DNA from 2 places in the Kitasatospora sp. NPDC088548 genome. Region 2 is predicted to be linked to the other one. Evidence: riboswitches for the same ligand, from Rfam matches in the RefSeq annotation. Region 2 holds a riboswitch; the other holds the start of a gene.
What was found. A riboswitch is a leader RNA that binds a small molecule or an ion and turns the genes downstream of it on or off. The one in region 2 is predicted to bind magnesium.
Positions count from the first base shown of each region.

Region 1 (5,291 bases), on a different contig from region 2:
TTCGCCGCCCTCGCCGCCGCGCTCGGCGGCGGCCTCGCACTGCGGCTGCGCGCCCTCGACCGGCGGGCCGACCAGGAGTGGCAGCGGTCCTGGGCCCGCCTGGAACCGCTCTGGAGCGGCCGCGGCAGCCGCAGCCCGGGCGGCCCTCAGGAGGGCTGAGCTGCGCCCATGGCCGATTCACCCGCAGCCGCGAGCCGCCGCCCCACCCTTGAGCCGCCGGCCGAACTCGTCGACTGGGTCAGGGCGTTCGCGGAGATCTCGCACCGCACGGTGGAGCAGGTCGTCGAGGTCACGTCACCGTCGAACGGTGACACCGGCCGTACGGCCAAACGCCGCCGGCACTCGCAGTACGGGGCGCCCGTGTACCTGCTGGTGGACCGCCAGGAACGCGATTGCACGCTGTTCTCCCAGCCCGGGAAGCTCGGCTACACGCACGTGGAGGGGCCGCACCCGTTCGGGACTCCCGTGCACCTGCCGGAGCCCTTCGGCCTCAGCCTCGACACCGGCGGGTTCTGACGGCGTCCGACCGTCGGACACGTCTCAGGGCTTGTCCCCGGCGCCCCCCGGGCGGGTCCAGGCCGGGGTGGGCCCGCCGGGGGCGGGGGTGGCGGCACGGTGGGTGGCGGCGGCGACCGCGATCAGCAGGGCGAGCGCCACGGCCAGCGCGGTGGTGACGGTGGCGTGGAAGACCAGCAGGGCGCCGAGCAGGGCGCCGGCGAACATCCAGACGGCCGAGGCGAGGCGGCGGGCGCCCACGCGGTCGGCGGCCAGGCCGGTCAGGGTCATGGTCAGCACGGTGGTGGTGAGGTCGGGGACCTTGAGGAAGCGCACGACGGCGTTCTGCAGGCCCATCGCGAAGCCGAGCAGGCCGATCAGGCCGTACCGGGCCGCGTCGGTGGTGTGGCCGGCCACGGCCGCCAGGGCGGTGCTGCCCGCCAGCAGGACCGCCTGGATCACGGCCGAGGCGACGAGCAGCCTTCCCCGGTGACCGGGCAGCCGCTCGCAGAGCCGGCCACCGGCGAACGCGCCCACCAGGAAGGCCGCCAGGGCGGCCAGCGAGGCGGTGGCGGAGAGCCCGGCCGCGCCGGCCAGGGCGAAGCCGAGGAAGACCACGTTCCCGGTCATGTTGGCGACGAAGACATGGCCGAGTTCGAGGTAACTGACCGCGTCCACCAGCCCGGTGACGACGGTGAGCACCAGCAGCATCGGTACCAGCGGGCCGTGGCGGCGGTCGGTCTTCACCCTGTGTCCTCCAGTGGTGCGCTTCGATGATCGCGGGTACTCCGTTCTACGCCCGTCGGCCCGGGATCCCGGTCAGGCGAGCACCGGGCGGGCCCGCAGGTCGGTCGGGGCGAGTCCGGAGGCTCGGCGGCTCAGTGGTTGAGCGCGACCTGGACGATCTTGACGACGACCAGGACCATCGCGACCAGCAGGTAGCCGCGCAGCGCGCCCATGCCGATCCTGTAGGCGGTGGAGACCGTGGGCCGGGCGAGGGTCTCCAGCGGCGGCATCCGCCAGTTCTCCCGCCCGGTGCGGTCGATGCGGTCCTTCTCGGTGCCGGTGCGCCGGCGGACGAAGGAGTACCCGGCGGCCGACACCCCGAGGACGCCGCAGACCGCCATGACGGTGAGGATGGTGTCGGCGCTGATGTCCGGGAAGAGCACGGCCGCGGTCAGGACCACCGAGAGGGTGACCAGGACGCCGACCACCGCCGCCGTGAAGGCGTTGGTCCGGGGCCCGTTGACCCAGGGGCCGAGGACGTCCTTGTCGTTGCAGAGCAGCAGCAGGAAGACCGAGGCGGACGGCAGCAGCACGCCGGCCAGGGTCTGGACGCCCTCGGTGAGCAGACCGAGCGGGGAGCCGGGGATCAGCACGATGGTGGCGGCCACCGTCACCAGGCCCGCGTAGACGGCGTAGAAGCCCTTGGCCCCGCCCACGCCCCGGTGCAGCGAGTGCTTCACGCCGAGCACGTCGCCGACCGCGTACGCGGTGGAGAGCGAGACCGCGAAGGCCCCGATGATCGAGGCGTCCAGCAGCGCGATCGCGAAGAGCACCCCGGCGAGTTCGCCCGCCTTCGCGGCCAGGCCGTGCGCGATGCCCGCCGCGTCGGTGAACTGCCCGAAGCCGTCGGTGCCCGCGAAGGCCGCGGCGGTGAAGCCCGTCATCGCGGCGGCGCCGACGACCACGACGACGATGCCGATCCACAGGTCGACCTTCTCGTAGGCCATGAAGCGCGGGGTGATCCGCTTGTCGATGACGTACGACTGCTGGAAGAACAGCTGCCAGGGGGCCACCGTGGTCCCGACGATGCCGATGATCAGCAACATCACGGTGGACAACTGCCCGGCGCCGCCCGGCAGGTTCGGCACGACGAAGTCACGGGCCATCCGCGTCGCCGACGGGTGGATCAGGAAGTAGACCGGTACCAGCAGCAGCGAGCCTGCGCACAGGGCGATGGCGATCCGCTCGAAGCGCCGGAACGAGCCGGTGAACGCGGAGGCGATGATGACCGCGGCGGCCAGCACGACGGCCAGGGCCTTGGGCAGTCCGAGGTAGCCGGCCGCGAGCGTGATGCCGATGAACTCGGTGACCAGCGTCAGCGCGTTCAGCAGCAGCAGGTCGATCACCGAGAAGGCGCCCCAGAACCTGCCGAACCGTTCCAGGATCAGCCGGGCGTGGCCCACCCCGGTGACGGCGCCCAGGCGGAGCACCATCTCCTGGTTCACGTAGAGGACGGGGACGAGCAGCAGCAGCGTCCACAGCAGGTGGGTGCCGTAGTTCTGGCCGGCCTGACCGTAGGTGGCGAAGGCGCCGGCGTCGTTGTCGCCGACCATCACGATCAGGCCGGGACCAATGACCGCGAGCAGCGTCCTGAGCCGGGCGGAGAGCCCGTGGCGCGGGGTGTCGTCGTCGAGGCGGATGGTGCCGAGGGCACCCTTGATGTCGCCCAGGTGGGCGTCGTCCAGTACGGCCGCACGCGGCGTGGGAACCTCGGGGTCGAGCATCACGTTCGTCATGACGTGCCTCCCTGACCCCTTCTCTGCGAGGGGGCCGGTCGGGGGCGCGCAGCAGCGATCCCCCCTGCGGGCGCACGGCACCGCGGCCCGCGGCGGCAAAGGGCCGGGCGGGCATGGCGGCACGCCGGACGCGCGTCACGGCCGGGCCGGGGGCGGCGGGGCATGACGGTGCGTCAGGAGTACGCGCGGGGGAGGTTGTTACCGCGTGCCGGGGGTGAGCGAAAGCAGGCGGGGGCCGGGGCGACTGTGGCCCGGACTACTACTGTCCATGTCTCTCGCCTCCTCCCGGCCGGCGACGCACCACGGGTGCGCCGGATCGACACGGCAAGGAGCGGGCCGACCCGCCGGGCCGGCACACCCCTACTCGTCAGAGCTTTGGCACTTCACGGCGTAATCCCCTTGGCGGGGAAGCCACTTGGGATCAACCCTTAAGTCGGGAGGATCTGTCCTGAACCTGGGCGTCTCTCGACGTCGTCGGGTCAGTGGCCTGTGTCCGTGAGGACGCCTCACCGAACGAGGTGCCTTCTTCGTCTTCTGTCAAACCTTGAGAAGCATAGCCCCTCCGCCGAACGGGTCTCTACAGCTTTGTAGAATCTTGACCGGGACCTGGGCGAAAGCGGGTGGAACGGGGCCCGCTCCCGGCCCGGGGGTGTCCGGGGCGGGAGCGGGCGGCGCGGGCGGCAGGCCTCAGAGGGCGAGCGCGGGGCGGTGGTGGTCGAGCCAGAGCGCGAGGTCCACCACCCGCTCCAGCCGCAGCCGGTGGCCCCACTCCAACTGGTCGGCCGGGGTGTCGAGGCTGGCCTTGATGACGGTCTCGTCGGCGATGTCGCGGACGTGCGGCGCGTCGAGTGCCTCCCGGGCGAGCCGCTGAAGGCCGCTGTTGTAGTCGGCGTGGTGGGTCGCCGGGTAGTGGTTCTTGGGCCGCCACAGCACCGAGTCGGGGGCCAGGCCCTGACCGGTGGCGCGCAGCAGGCTCTTCTCCCGGCCGTCGTAACTCTTCATCGACCAGGGGGCGTTGAAGGCGTACTCGACCAGCCGGTGGTCGCAGTAGGGGACGCGGACCTCCAGCCCCTGGGCCATCGAGAGGCGGTCCTTGCGGTGCAGCAGCTGGCGCAGCCAGCGGGTCAGCGAGAGGTGCTGCATCTCGCGCTGGCGGTGCTCGGCGGCGCTCTCGCCGTCCAGGTGCGGGACGGCGGCCAGCGAGGTGCGGTAGGTGTCGTCGCGGAACTCGCCGATCCGCAGGTGGGCGGCGAGGTCGGGGTTGATCGGCATGGCGGCCTCGTCGCCGGTGACCAGCAGCCACGGGAAGGTCTGCGCGGCGAGTGCCTTGGGGTTGTGGAACCACGGGTAGCCGCCGAACACCTCGTCCGCGGCCTCGCCGGAGAGGGCGACGGTGGAGTGCTTGCGGATCTCGCCGAACAGCAGGTAGAGCGAGGTGTCCATGTCGCCGACGCCGATCGGCGAGTCACGGGAGACGACCACGGCCCGGCGGTTCTCGATGTCGAGCAGGGTGCGCGGGTCGAGGACCACGGTGGAGTGGTCGCTGCCGATGAAGGCGCCGGCCTCGGCGGCGTACGGGGTGTCGTGGCCGGTGCGCAGCACGTCGCCGGTGAACTGCTCGGCCTGGTCGCTGTAGTCGACGGCGTAGGAGCGCAGCTTGGCCTGCGGGCCTTCGGACAGCCGGAGTTCGTCGGCGACGAGCGCGGTGACGACGGTGGAGTCGAGGCCGCCGGAGAGCAGGCTGCAGAGCGGGACGTCCGCCTCCAGCTGGGCGCGGGCGGCGCGGTTGACCAGCGAGCGCACCCGCTCGACGGTGGTGTCCAGGTCGTCGGCGTGCGGGCGGGCCTGGAGCTCCCAGTAGCGGCGCTCGCGGATGCCGTCCCGGTCGAGTACGAGCAGGCCGCCGGGGTGCACCTCGCGGACGCCGGCCCAGACCGTGGGCCCGGTGTTGAACAGCAGGCTGTAGGCCTCGCGCAGGCCGTCCGCGTCGACGGCGGGGGTGACCTCGGGGTGGGCGAACAGGGCCTTGGGCTCGGAGCCGAAGGCGAGTCCGCCGCCGACGGCGGTCCAGAACAGCGGCTTGACGCCGAGCCGGTCGCGGACCAGCAGCAGCCGCTCGGCGCGCTCGTCCCAGATCGCGAAGGCGTACATGCCCTCCAGCCGGTCGACCAGGGCGTCGCCCCACTCCTGGTAGGCGCGCAGCACCACCTCGGTGTCACTGCGGGTCTCGAACCGGTGTCCCCTGGCGCGGAGTTCGGCGCGGAGCTGGTGGTG
Region 1 is NZ_JBIVMI010000002.1:221,770-227,060, forward strand. Features, by position in the region: gene ACIP82_RS04065 (hypothetical protein) at 1-159, shown strand, start outside; partial or broken gene ACIP82_RS04070 (Uma2 family endonuclease) at 277-516, shown strand; gene ACIP82_RS04075 (YoaK family protein) at 541-1,206, opposite strand; gene ACIP82_RS04080 (NRAMP family divalent metal transporter) at 1,374-3,017, opposite strand; M-box (ykoK) riboswitch at 3,369-3,542, opposite strand; gene asnB (asparagine synthase (glutamine-hydrolyzing)) at 3,705-5,291, opposite strand, start outside.
Region 1: linked by a shared signal. The riboswitch ahead of ACIP82_RS04080 (NRAMP family divalent metal transporter) and the one ahead of ACIP82_RS32720 (magnesium and cobalt transport protein CorA) in region 2 are both predicted to bind magnesium.

Region 2 (5,291 bases):
CCGCACCCGGCGGCGAGCAGGACACCACCCCGCAGCCGGAGCACTCCGACACTTCGGTCAGCCGAGAGGTTCTGGAGCGTCTCTGTGACGACCTGGGCGGGGCTTCCTCGGTTGCTGAACTGGCCGAGCTGTTTGTGGAAGATGCGCCGAAACTGATATCCGCCATGTCGGGCAGTCAGCAGAACGACGAGGTGCGGCGGGCCGCTCACACGCTGAAGTCCAGCGCCAGGGCCCTGGGGGCTGACGTGCTGGCCGATATGGCAGCGGAGATCGAAGCACAAGCCCGCGCGGAAACCCTTGGGGAATTCAGCGTGAGTGCAATGAGTGACGAATTCCTTCGCGCGAAGAGTCAGCTCTTCGAGATTCTCACCGAACTGGAAAGCCACAGTCTCGGTTGACTCGCCTCGCTCAGGGGCCGCGGGCGAGGAAGAGGTCGCTGATGTGAAGCATGTCGATGCCGCCACCACGGGCATCGAGCAGCCGAGCGGTCTCGGCCAGGGCCCGGACGCGGGCACCGACCCGGCCCCGGTCCGACCGGGAACGAAGAGGATTCCGGCCACCGGAGGCGGGGCCAGGCCTGGAACACGCTCTTGCCCGGGCCGGGCGGGGCCTGTTCCATGGCGGCATGCCGCGAAGCGAGCTCGTTCTGATGACGGATCACAGCTCGACCGAGGGAAGCCGGGAGACTCTGGCCACCGCCGCGCGGATGCTCACCGGCCGGGCGCCCGTCCTGCTCGACGCGCGGCACTTCATGCGCGGCGGCACCGGCCGGATCGGCCCGGCCGCCGACGGCGGGCTCCGCCTGGAGGTGCCGGCCGAGGGCCTCGCCGTGACGGCGGACACCGTGCTGGTCTACGAGATACCGCCGCACAAGCGGCGCGCCTTCGAGGCCTGCCAGCAGCGGCTCCGCGCGTACGGCGCCCGTTCGCTCGGCACCGACACGGACGGCTGGCGGGCGGCCACCGAGAAGGACCGGACCGTCGAGCGCTTCAGCCGGGACGGCATCGCGCACATGCCCACCATCGCGCTCTCCCGGCCGACCCCCGAGGCCGCCGTCGATGCCTTCGACCGCCTCGGCGGCGACGTCTGGGCCCGGCCGACCGTCGGAATGGGCGGCAACGATGTCTTCCACGTCACCACCCGCGACCAGCTCACCGCCGCCGCGGACCACTACGTGGCCTCGGGCGCCGACTGGCTGATCGCCCGCGACGCCGGGAACTTCAACGCCGACGGCCGGCGCCACCAGTACCGGGTGGTGGTGCTCGGCGGGCGCGTCGTCCGCGCGGTCGAGCACGTCCAGCCGGATCCGGACGCGCCCTGCAACGAGATCCAGGGCGCCGTCTCGAAGCTGCTGGAGGACGGCGAACTGCCTGCGGGTCTGGCCGAGTTGGCCGTCTCCGCGACCAAGTCCCTGGGCCTGCCGCTCGGCGGTGTCGACCTCGGCGCGGAGAACGGCGGCGTCGTCTTCGAGGTCAACGTCCACCCGGTGTTCGGCAGCGTCGGGGGCCTGGAGACGGTCGCCCTGCCGTACACCGCCGCCCACCTCGCACTGGGCTGAGCCGAAGCGGCGGCCCGGGCCCGTCGGGGCCCCGGTGGAGGCCTCGGCGGAGGCCCTGGTCAAGGGCGCGGTCGCGCGGGTACTAGACTTGGCACAGTTGTGAAGGCACCTCGTTCGGTGAGGCGTCGCCACGGACACAGGCCACTGACCCCACGACGTCGAGAGACGCCCAGGTTCAGGACAGGTCTCCCCGGCCTAAGGGGTGATCCCAAGTGGCTGCACCCCCGGGTGCTACGCCGTGGCGTGCCAAAGCTCTGACGAGATCAGGGGTGCCCCGCCCGTCCCGCGGCCAGGTGTGCCCGCGGCGCGTGGTGTGGATCTCCCTGATGGCCCCGGTAACGGCGACCCGAGTACGGGCGCCCCGACGGCGAGGAGGTGAGACCTGTGGAGAGCAGTAGTCCGGGCCGAAGTCGGCCCCGCCCCAGGACGTCCCCCTCTTCTCCTGGCACCCGGCACTTCTCCTCCCGTACCGCTCCCGCACCCCGCCGCCGTACCGCCCGCCGCTGACAGCGGCGGCTCCGGCCGCGTGGTCCGGGCGCCGTGCGCGGTGGAGGACGGCCGGGCGCCTCCCGCCCCCGCCCCGCCCGACCCCGCGGCCCCCGGCCTCGGCAGCGGCGGACACCGACCCGTGGAGGTACCCCGCCATGTCCGACTGGCGTGTGCGCGCCGTGCGCGCGAGCAAGCGTCCGTTCTCCCGTTCCGTCACCACGCCGCGCGGCGGCGACGCGCAGCCGGCGCCCGAGCACTCGATGGACCCGAGGCCCGACCAGCCCGCGGAGCCCGTCACGCTGGAGCGCTCCGTCGTGGACGCGGCCGTCTACCGGGGCGGGCACCGGGTCGAGGAACCCGCCAGCCTGGCTGACATCTACCGCCAGCTGCCCGGCAAGCCCGGCACGATGGCCTGGATCGGCCTGTTCCGGCCCGCCGAGGCGCAGCTGCTGGAGGCCGCCGAGCGGTTCAACCTGCACGAGCTGGCGGTCGAGGACGCGATCGTCGCCCACCAGCGGCCGAAGCTGGAGCGCTACGGCGACACGCTCTTCGTCGTGCTGCGCGCCGCCCGCTACCTGGACGACGTGGAGGAGGTCGACTTCGGCGAGATCCACCTCTTCGTCGGCCCCGACTTCGTCCTCACCGTGCGCCACTCGCAGGCCCCGGACCTCTCCGCGGTGCGCAGCCGCCTGGAGGCCGACCCGGAGCTGCTCGCGCTCGGCCCCGAGGCGGTGCTGTACGCGGTGCTGGACGCGGTCGTCGACGGGTACGCGCCGGTGATCGCCGGGTTGCAGCACGACATCGACGAGATCGAGACCGAGGTGTTCGGCGGTGACCCGCAGGTGTCCCGCCGCATCTACGAACTCTCCCGCGAGGTGATCGAGTTCCAGCGGGCCACCCGTCCGCTGCTGGAGATCATGAAGAGCCTGGAGGCGGGCTTCGGCAAGTACGGCACCGACGACGAGCTCCAGCGCTACCTGCGGGACGTGGCCGACCACGCCACGTACGCCGCCGAGCGGGTGGACGGCTTCCGGCAGATGCTGCAGAACATCCTGACCGTCAACGCGACCCTGGTCTCGCAGCGGCAGAACGAGGAGATGAAGCAGCTCGCCGAGGCCGGGCACGTGCAGAACGACGAGATCAAGAAGATCTCCTCCTGGGCGGCGATCCTCTTCGCGCCGACCCTGATCGGCACCGTCTACGGCATGAACTTCGAGCTCATGCCGGAGCTCAAGTGGGCGTTCGGGTACCCGTTCGCGATCGGGCTGATGGCGCTCGTCTGCACCGGCCTCTACCTGGTGTTCAAGCGCCGCAACTGGCTCTGAGTGCCGCGGCTCGCCCGTGAACCGCCGTGAGCGGCACGACGTTCGGACAGGGCGTCAGGGTTCCGTCAGGGCGGGCCGGCGGGGCTTGCCCCCCGCCCGCGCCGGCGGCTTGGATGAAGGGCATGAACCGCCCGGCACGCCACCACGACCGCCCGCCGCATCCGCGGCCGCCGGTCGTCGCTGCCGCGGCCGTCATCGCCGTGCGCTGAACCGCGCCTCCCCGCCGGACGGCACGGCCCGCGCCGCCCCCTGCCCCGTCGCCGCGGGGCAGGGGGCGGACGCCTTCTCGTACCTTCGTCCCGCACCCCGGCCGGGCGGCTGAAGGAGGCGGTCACCCTCGGCACCGGCCTGGCGATCGGCGTCCGGCCGCGGCTGCGGGAGTACCGGTAGTGGGCTGGTCCGCCGCACTTGTCAGTGGGCCGCCGTAGGGTCGTTCGGGTGCCGAAGAACGGCGACGGACGGCCGCGCGGTTCCACGTGCGGCCGGTCCGGACGGATCGTCAGGGGGTATCGCGATGAAGCAGACGGCGAAGCGGGCGCTGGTCGGTGCGGCCGGGGCGTTGGGCGCGGTGCTGGTCCTCCCAGGCCATCCGGTGGGGCCTGACGGCCACCCAGGAGGACTGACCGGGCGGCCCCTGCGGCCGGACCACGCGGCGGCACTCCGCTGACGTGGAGCGGTCCGGGACCGGCGGGTGCCCGGCCGCGCGCGCCGGGGCGGTGTGCACCGACCGGGGGCTCAGTCGTCCGTGTCGGCGGCGGGGCCTAACCGTCCGCGCGCGCCCCGGTGGCGGACAGTCGCTCGAACTCGGCCTCCGGGTCCGCCTGTTGCCGGTAGTCGAAGTGCAGCCGCACCACGCCGTCCCGGTCGGTGAACCGGGCGAGCGGGCCCTGGCCGGCGGCGGGCAGCAGCCGGGGAGCGGCCCACTGCTGGGCGACCACCGCGAGGCGGGTCCGGTCGGCGGCCACCACGATCCAGGTCGCCCGGCCGCCCTGGACGGTCGCGAGGTAGCCGTCCGCGAGCACCGAGACGACGGCGTCCCGCACACCGATGCCGTCCGGGAACTCGCGCCGCTCGGCGTGCGGAGCCGACACGTCGTCGCCCATCGCCACGCTGTCCCTGGTCAGTTCGGTTCTCATGGCGGGCAGCGTAGCCGTACGGAGTGGCCGGGACCCCGCCATGAGTCGGAGTCGACCCCCTACGATCGGCGCATGACCGCTGACTGGTCTGCGTGTTAGCTTCCGGCCATGGGATCACGTGGGGTTCGTGGGGCGGCGGCGCAACAGGCGATCGAGGGGCTGCGGGAGCTGGCTGGGGCCGGGCTGACGGCCCCCGAGGTGTTCCGCAGGGCGGACGAACTGCTGCGCGGAGTCATGGAGTTCGACGCGGTCTGCTGGCACACCGCCGACCCGGCGACCGGGCTGGTGAACTCCGTGCTGAGCGACGACCTCAGCCTCGACAGCTTCCAGGACGCCGTCCGCCTGGAGATCTGGTCCGATGACGTCGCCACCTTCCCCAAGATCCGCCGCAGCGGCGTGCGGGCCGAGACACTGAACCGGGTGACGAAGGGGCGACCGGAGCACAGCGTGCGCTACCGCGAGCAGATCGCCCCGGCCGGGTTCGGCGACGAGCTGCGCGCCGTCTTCGACGCGCACGGCGGGATGTGGGGGTGCGCCGCGTTCATGCGGGCCGGGGACCGCGGGCCGTACCTCGGCCACCAGCGCGAGCTCGCCGACATCGCCGCCCGGCACCTGGGGAACGCGCTGCGGGCCAGCCACCTCCCGCCGCCCGGCGACGGGCCGGAGGACGAGTCCTGTCCGGACGGCGGGGCGCCGGTCGTCCTGCTGCTCGGCCCGTCGAACCGGCTGCTCGCGATGTCCGGCCCGGCCGAGGAGTTGCTGGCCGGCCTGGCCGACCCCACA
Region 2 is NZ_JBIVMI010000034.1:18,342-23,632, forward strand. Features, by position in the region: gene ACIP82_RS32710 (response regulator) at 1-398, shown strand, start outside; gene ACIP82_RS32715 (RimK family alpha-L-glutamate ligase) at 626-1,558, shown strand; M-box (ykoK) riboswitch at 1,661-1,831, shown strand; gene ACIP82_RS32720 (magnesium and cobalt transport protein CorA) at 2,203-3,372, shown strand; gene ACIP82_RS32725 (hypothetical protein) at 4,134-4,508, opposite strand; gene ACIP82_RS32730 (helix-turn-helix transcriptional regulator) at 4,617-5,291, shown strand, end outside.